Regions from separate parts of the Psychromonas sp. MME2 genome, predicted to be linked through region 1. Evidence: riboswitches for the same ligand, from Rfam matches in the RefSeq annotation. Region 1 holds a riboswitch; the other holds the start of a gene.
What was found. Region 1 has a riboswitch for cyclic di-GMP ahead of AB1A03_RS05840 (fibronectin type III domain-containing protein). Riboswitches for the same ligand answer to the same signal wherever they lie in the genome.
Positions count from the first base shown of each region.

Region 1 (3,432 bases):
AGCGTCGTGCAAATTCCACGCATTGCCATTTATAGCCCATGTAAATACCATCAACATAATTGCGAAAGGCGCTACGTTTTGGGTATTCGCTATCACTGGCGCTATCGTAATCACTAGAATATGCAGCAACGCCACCGGGTGCATAACCAAGCAGAGTACCAAAGGGACGAGAAGTGGCTATGTGGGTCAAAGCGATATCCTTTTATTAGAGTGAGAAGATAACTAATATATGCGACTAATTTATTATTAGCAATGCCGTCATTTATCTAGAACCAAAATAAAAACTAGGTATATATGAAAGGGTTTCTAAAGGGGGGGAGCTGTGGTCGATATATTCGTGAACAAGATAAAATGGGACGTTAAAAAAGATAGTCGTAGAATAAAAAATCGGCAACAAGCACTGGCTTGTTCCCGATTATAGCTAAAGCCTTTAATCTAACTTATTGAATTGTTACACCAGCAAAACCGAATCCACTATAACTGCCGAATGTACCAACTGGATGAATGTTGATATCAACAATACCTTCGAACTCAATATCCACTTTCATGTAATGCCAAGTATAACCAGAAGGCACTTCAACTAATTCACTTTCACCATTAATGATAATTTCAATAAAGGCAGCATCATTACTCCAAACACCCGCATTAAAATAGACCGAAGCAATATTTACCTGTTGCGAACCACTTGCCAATTTAATTTCAACGCCATTACTCTCTTTCCATGACATACTTTGATAGCCCGAATTAATCTCATTGCCGCCATTAACAAATGTGTACTTGCCATCGCGATATTTGCTTTTACCGTAGAATGATAAATTCTGCAGTACGGCGTTAGAAATATCTTCATTACCATTTATCCCATTGGCGCTATAAAAGCTTGCATCCGTTGTGTCGATAACAGACCCAAATTTTGTTTCTGTTGCAACAAGTGCCGCATAATTTACCACAGGCGCCATATTTGCATTATCAAAAACAATACCAGCAAACATAACAGCACTGTAACCTGAACGATCCGAATCTGTTGTTATATGCACAGGAACTGTACCATCAAAAACAATGTCCACTGCAAAGAAATGCCAGCTATACCCCTTAGGTAACGTAACAACTTGAGTTTTATCACCCGCAGTTACAACGACACTAGATTGTTGATCATCCCAAGCTCCAGCCTGCATATACAAGCGTGCAGTTTGTTCATTACCTGTACCATGTAAAACAAATGAAAGGCTATTACTACTGTCAAACTTCATACTGGTATAACCATTCTCAAGTTCAACCCCCTCATTTTGGAAGCTAAAATAGTCTTTATCTGCAGAACTAATTTTACCTGAATTTATTACAAAGTTGCTGCCTTCAAGTGTCTCTTGAGTGTACTCTTGATTATGGGTGACATTACTTTTAAATGAATAAAGCGTTTTTCTACCTATTTCAATAGCAACAGGTTTAGAAATAGTTTCATGCGATATAACAACACTGCCAGTAAAATCAGGCTTATCGCCAGGGAGCGTTTCACCTGGATCGGGAACAACAGGCACCTGTGCGCACACTTCTTCGGAATTGTTTTTTCCTGCTTGGTTAAATGCCGTTATCCGATAACAATATGTCTCTTCACTAATAACATCTAAATCATTATATTGCGTAGTATTGGCAGCTAACACTGCGATATTTTGGAAAAAGTCATCATTAACAATGCGCTTTTCAACAAAAAATCCTTCTTCATTTGTTGAATTATCATTCCATGCTATCTGCAAACTAGCAGATAATGCAACGGGACTCATAATGAATAACAATATTACAATTAGGCGGGTATAAATTAAATTAACTAGTTGATTCATTTTTGCCTCCACAAAAGTGATCAATCAGCGTTTATTCATAATTTGTAAATTAGGAGGAATGATAAGAACTATTATCGCCTCGGTAACTCCGCTGCCATAGACTGATAGTCAACAGGCCGGTGGTTTTGCGTATTAAGGTTTCCCTTAACTTGCCTTTTTCTAGCTACAATATTTAAACAACTGAATATTAAAAAATAGGATTGGTTAAATTTCATACAAATTAAAACAGAAAAACGAACAGATTAAAAGCGTTAATTTAGTAATTAATCACTCAAAAAAAGCAAAATAGGACCTACTTTTAGAGGGATCAAACGTAAGCATCAACTAACATTACACACCTAGGCTTGTGACTTTTTATTCAGATCAAGTATAAAAATCAGCGTCTTATATTTTCATCACCGCTACCTCCCCAACCTCTCCATCAAGCTGAAATAGAGCAACAACAAGATAAAAACAAATACCAAATAACAAGATCTACCTCACACACTAACCCACAATTAAATTTACTTTTTTATGATTTTTAGTCTACGCACTTAGATGAACAGAGAAATATCACAGCAAAACCAACAAAAAAATGTGCTGTATAGTGGTGGTATTGCAATCAGTAAACAAACTTTCAACGAATAAATAAGAAAATTAATGGATAAATTTATTTATATTGTGACACTCTTATCTACAATAATTTATCTTTCCTCATCTAAATTATCTACACTAAGAGTTAGAGTTAATGCTTAAATTTGTTGTCGTACTTACATAAACGGACTGATAACCTTGCGCATTAATAAGGCTTCCCCTATCCTTTTACAAGACAAATAAAAATAGCTGTTCAGACAACAATAGCATATGTTTTTTAATTTATTACAAGCATTGACCTCCGCTGAATCACAACTAATAATTACGGAGAGTAAATGAAAAGATGCATACGATATTATTTAGAACTCATTTTTGCTGTACTGGCTTTGAGCGTAAGCCTTTGTTCTTATGCCTGTAAACCTATTATCACCCCCACCTTTGCCAATATTAGTAAAGATATTTTAATCAGAGACCTACTTGTTTTATCTTTATCGAAAGTGATCGAAGCTGAGAATATTTGCGTAAAACCCTATATAGAAAACCTTTCCGATGCACGTAAAAGTAAACATGTTATGCAAGGTTTGATTGATGTGACATGGGCAAGTGCCTCCGCTGTTGAAGAAGATAATTTACAGGCTATTCGCATTCCTATCTTCCGTGGTTTGCAGGGGCTGCGCATTTTTATTATCCGAGAAAATGAGCAAACACTATTTGATGCAATCACAACGCTAGATCACTTGCGTCAATATCAAGCAGGACAGGGTACTTTTTGGGGGGATACAAAGGTATTAAAAGGCGCGAATATTCCCGTCATAACCACTCCCATATCAGAAAATTTACTCTCTATGCTTGCTAAAAAGCGGTTTGATTACTTTCCCTTAGCTATTCATGAGCCATGGGTCGCTCTGAGTGCACATCCTGAGCTACCACTCGTGGTTGAAAACTCAATTATACTTTCCTACCCTTCTGCCTTTTATTTTTATGTGAGTAAAGATAACCAGACCCTCGCATCGAATATCCTCAACGG
Region 1 covers NZ_JBEWXI010000003.1:174,441-177,872, forward strand. The annotation lists partial or broken gene gss (bifunctional glutathionylspermidine amidase/synthase) at 1-196, opposite strand, end outside; gene AB1A03_RS05840 (fibronectin type III domain-containing protein) at 441-1,832, opposite strand; cyclic di-GMP riboswitch class I at 1,911-1,996, opposite strand; gene AB1A03_RS05845 (transporter substrate-binding domain-containing protein) at 2,741-3,432, shown strand, end outside.

Region 2 (3,432 bases), on a different contig from region 1:
AGTGCTGATTATCGCGTTACGATGGACAGTATTGATTATAAGATGGCCGATGGCTCTAAACTACATAATCATGACCTTTTAGCTAATCGCTTAGAGATTGGTATGGGGTATCAGCCCTTTGATAACCTTGTTTTTAAAGGGTTACTCTCATATAACAAAGCATTTGGGCAAACAGGGCTTAATAGTGACCCCTACGATCCGGGAATGGGCGATTTTGATTGGGTTACTAACGAAAACTTAGATGATAATAGCCTTAAGGTGAAGGAGGTATATATGTTATATCTCGGTGATTCATTTTTAGGTAATGATCAAATACCTTGGACGGCGAGTATTGGTCGTCGCCCATCCACGAACGGCTTTCTTGCTAACATTCGAGAAGGTTATGACAGTGCAAAATCGCCACTTGGACATTCTATTAATGTCGAATTTGATGGCCTAAGTTTAAGTGCAAAACTTGAGAAAATAACGGGTGTTGCTGGTATGGATGCTAAAATCTGTGCTGGTCGAGGCTTGAGTGCGACGAGTACGCCACGATTTTCTGTCTCTGGACATGATTATACTGATACGGGAGCGACGGATAATATAGACATGATTGGCTTTATTATTACTCCCTATAATGATGGTCAATATGATATTAAAGCGCAATACTATTACGCCACCAATATGCTTGATATGGGCTACGATTATTCTAATCCTATGGCGCCTCAACCAACAGGCTTTGAGCAATTAGGTGATCTGCAAAATTTCACTTTATCTGTGCAAGTGAATGGTGTCGGTGAATTTATTAATGACTTTTTGGATGATACGGTTTTATTTGCATCGGTATCAGCCTCTCAGACATTACCCGATGGTGGTACATCCGCAGGTGGGAACTACGGAATGTTAGGGTCACAGGAGGATGAAAAAGGCTATTCCTATTGGCTTGGTGCAACAATACCTGGTTTTTTAGCTGATGATAGATTCGGTTTTGAATTCAATCACGGCTCTAAATATTGGCGTTCATTTACCTATGGCGAAGATACGTTAATTGGCTCTAAAATAGCAGCACGCGGTGATGCCTATGAAGCTTATTATAATTTGCCTATTATTGGTGAAACGCTCTATTTACAATTCCGTTATACCTATATTGATTATAAGTACTCCGGTAGTAATGGATTCTTTGGTAACAGTGGTGCTCCAATGACGATGCAAGAGGCGAATATGATGGGAATGGGAGGAATGGTGGCTGATACGGCACAAGATTTCCGCGCGATGATCCGTTACAACTATTAACCTATCTGCATCAGTTAAATCAAGTCGCATGATAATAAGTCAATATTACCTGCGGCTTTTCACTTTTTAATAGCGATTAAATTGCAATGCAAACTTCATCAGATGCGGACTTACCCGCTTGGTTATATGCACTAACTTGATAGCAATATGTCTGCCCAGTGAACGCCGTTTTGTCGTCATAGCGGTCGCTATCTTGAGGAAGGAAGATTGCTTGGTCATAGGCATCTTCTCCTGCTAGGCGGCGTTCGACGATATAGCCTGATTCATTATCTGAATTATCATACCACGAGATAACAAGTTGAAGTTTTTCACCAAGCGGTTGGTCAATTATTTGATCACTGGAGTCCGATTCGGATGATACACAGGAAAAGAGCAGTAAAGATAAGATCATTAATAATAAGTGCTTACATGATAGGGGTGAATTATGCATTTTGTCTCCTACAAAAAATGATAATTCAGTCATCCTATAACATTGTTAAGTATAAAAAAGTAGAGGTATGATGGGTCTATCATTGCCTCGGTAACCCCGCTGCCATGGAGCTTACTCTACAGGCCGGTGGTTTTGCGTCTTAAGGTTTCCCTCAATTTGCTATTTTCTAGCGAACAATATTAGTGAAAACTGAGTTGAAATTTGTGAATTTGTTTTAATTTCTATTTACGCGATGATTTTATGTCGTTTTTTTGTACAATACAAGTTCGCTTTTGATTGTTTCATGATGTTTTCTGTTCACATTGATTTTTTTTAAATATAACGTGTTGTTTTTTAGTTTAAATATGTACTGTATAAATTATATTTTAATGGTCACTCGAAAATGAAATGAGTGACGCGTTGGGTTAATTATTAGCTAGAGGGTAATAGAATGGTAATGTAGTTGCGCGAATTTCATTATCAGGTGACAATAATCACTGTTTAAATGGATTAACTACTTTTAAGGATAAATTTATGAATAATACATTTCGCTTTAGCGTTTTAGCGCTCTCTTCTCCACTATTATTCACCCCATTAGCCGTACAAGCTGACACCATAGCAGGCCTTTATGCCGGTGCGCAGATTTGGAATATGGAATCTTCAGGTTCATTTGGTGAAGATGGCACAATGCAATCGTTTAATCTGGATGATAAGACCAAAGGGAGTTTCTGGGTCGCTTTAGAGCATCCTATTCCAGTAATACCTAATATTAAAATTCGCTATAACCAACTCGATGTAAAGGGGTATAGTGATGTTAACAATTTGGAATTTGGTGATTATACCTTCACCGGACATGCCTCTGTGGATGCAAAATTGGATCATTTCGATTTTATTCTCTATTACGAAATCTTAGATAACGATATTGTCTCCCTTGATCTGGGGCTTAATGCTAAATATGGTGATTTTAAGGTAAAACTTGATGGTACAGTAGAAGATAATCAGGGCAATAGCCTGTCACAGAGCGCAGAAGAGTCCTACAATGGGGTTATTCCGTTAGGTTATGTGGCAGCTGAAATTGGCTTACCCTTTACTGGATTAGGCGTTTATGGTGAAGTAAACTGGATTGGCTACGATGATCATCATGTGCATGATATTCAAGGTGGTATTTTCTGGAATATGATTGAAACACTTGCGATAGATGCGACGGTGCAATTTGGCTACCGCGATATTAAATTTGATATTGAAGATCTTAGTGGCATCTATGCAGATGCTGAGTTTAAAGGTGCCTACGCAGGTTTACAGTTACATTTCTAATGCAATAGTCGTTAAGTGGTAAAGAGAGGCATCAACCATTTGATGCCTGTTTATTATCTAACCGACACTATTTATTTCTTGTTCGTTTAAATAGCGCCATTCTCCTGGTTTCAGTTCGGCATCTAACTGAATATCGCCAATTTGTTCTCTATGTAATGCAGTCACATGGTTGCCGATCGCTGCAAACATGCGTTTCACTTGATGATATTTCCCTTCACTAATGGTTAGTAGCACCTCTAGATCCGATTCAATTATTACTTTTGCTGGCAAGCAGGGGTGGGGTTCGCTCTTGAGCTGTATACCTTGTGTAAACAGTGTGCAGGAATGGTCATCGATCGGCTGCTCAATCGTAACGCGATAACGCTTGGCACACTTTTTACGAGGACTGGTAATGAGGTGTGACCACTGCCCATCATCGGTGATTAGTGTCAAACCGG
Region 2 covers NZ_JBEWXI010000002.1:115,541-118,972, reverse strand. The annotation lists gene AB1A03_RS00860 (DUF3373 family protein) at 1-1,272, shown strand, start outside; gene AB1A03_RS00855 (fibronectin type III domain-containing protein) at 1,349-1,702, opposite strand; cyclic di-GMP riboswitch class I at 1,789-1,873, opposite strand; gene AB1A03_RS00850 (TIGR04219 family outer membrane beta-barrel protein) at 2,216-2,995, shown strand; gene AB1A03_RS00845 (pseudouridine synthase) at 3,053-3,432, opposite strand, start outside.
Region 2: linked by a shared signal. The riboswitch ahead of AB1A03_RS00855 (fibronectin type III domain-containing protein) and the one ahead of AB1A03_RS05840 (fibronectin type III domain-containing protein) in region 1 are both predicted to bind cyclic di-GMP.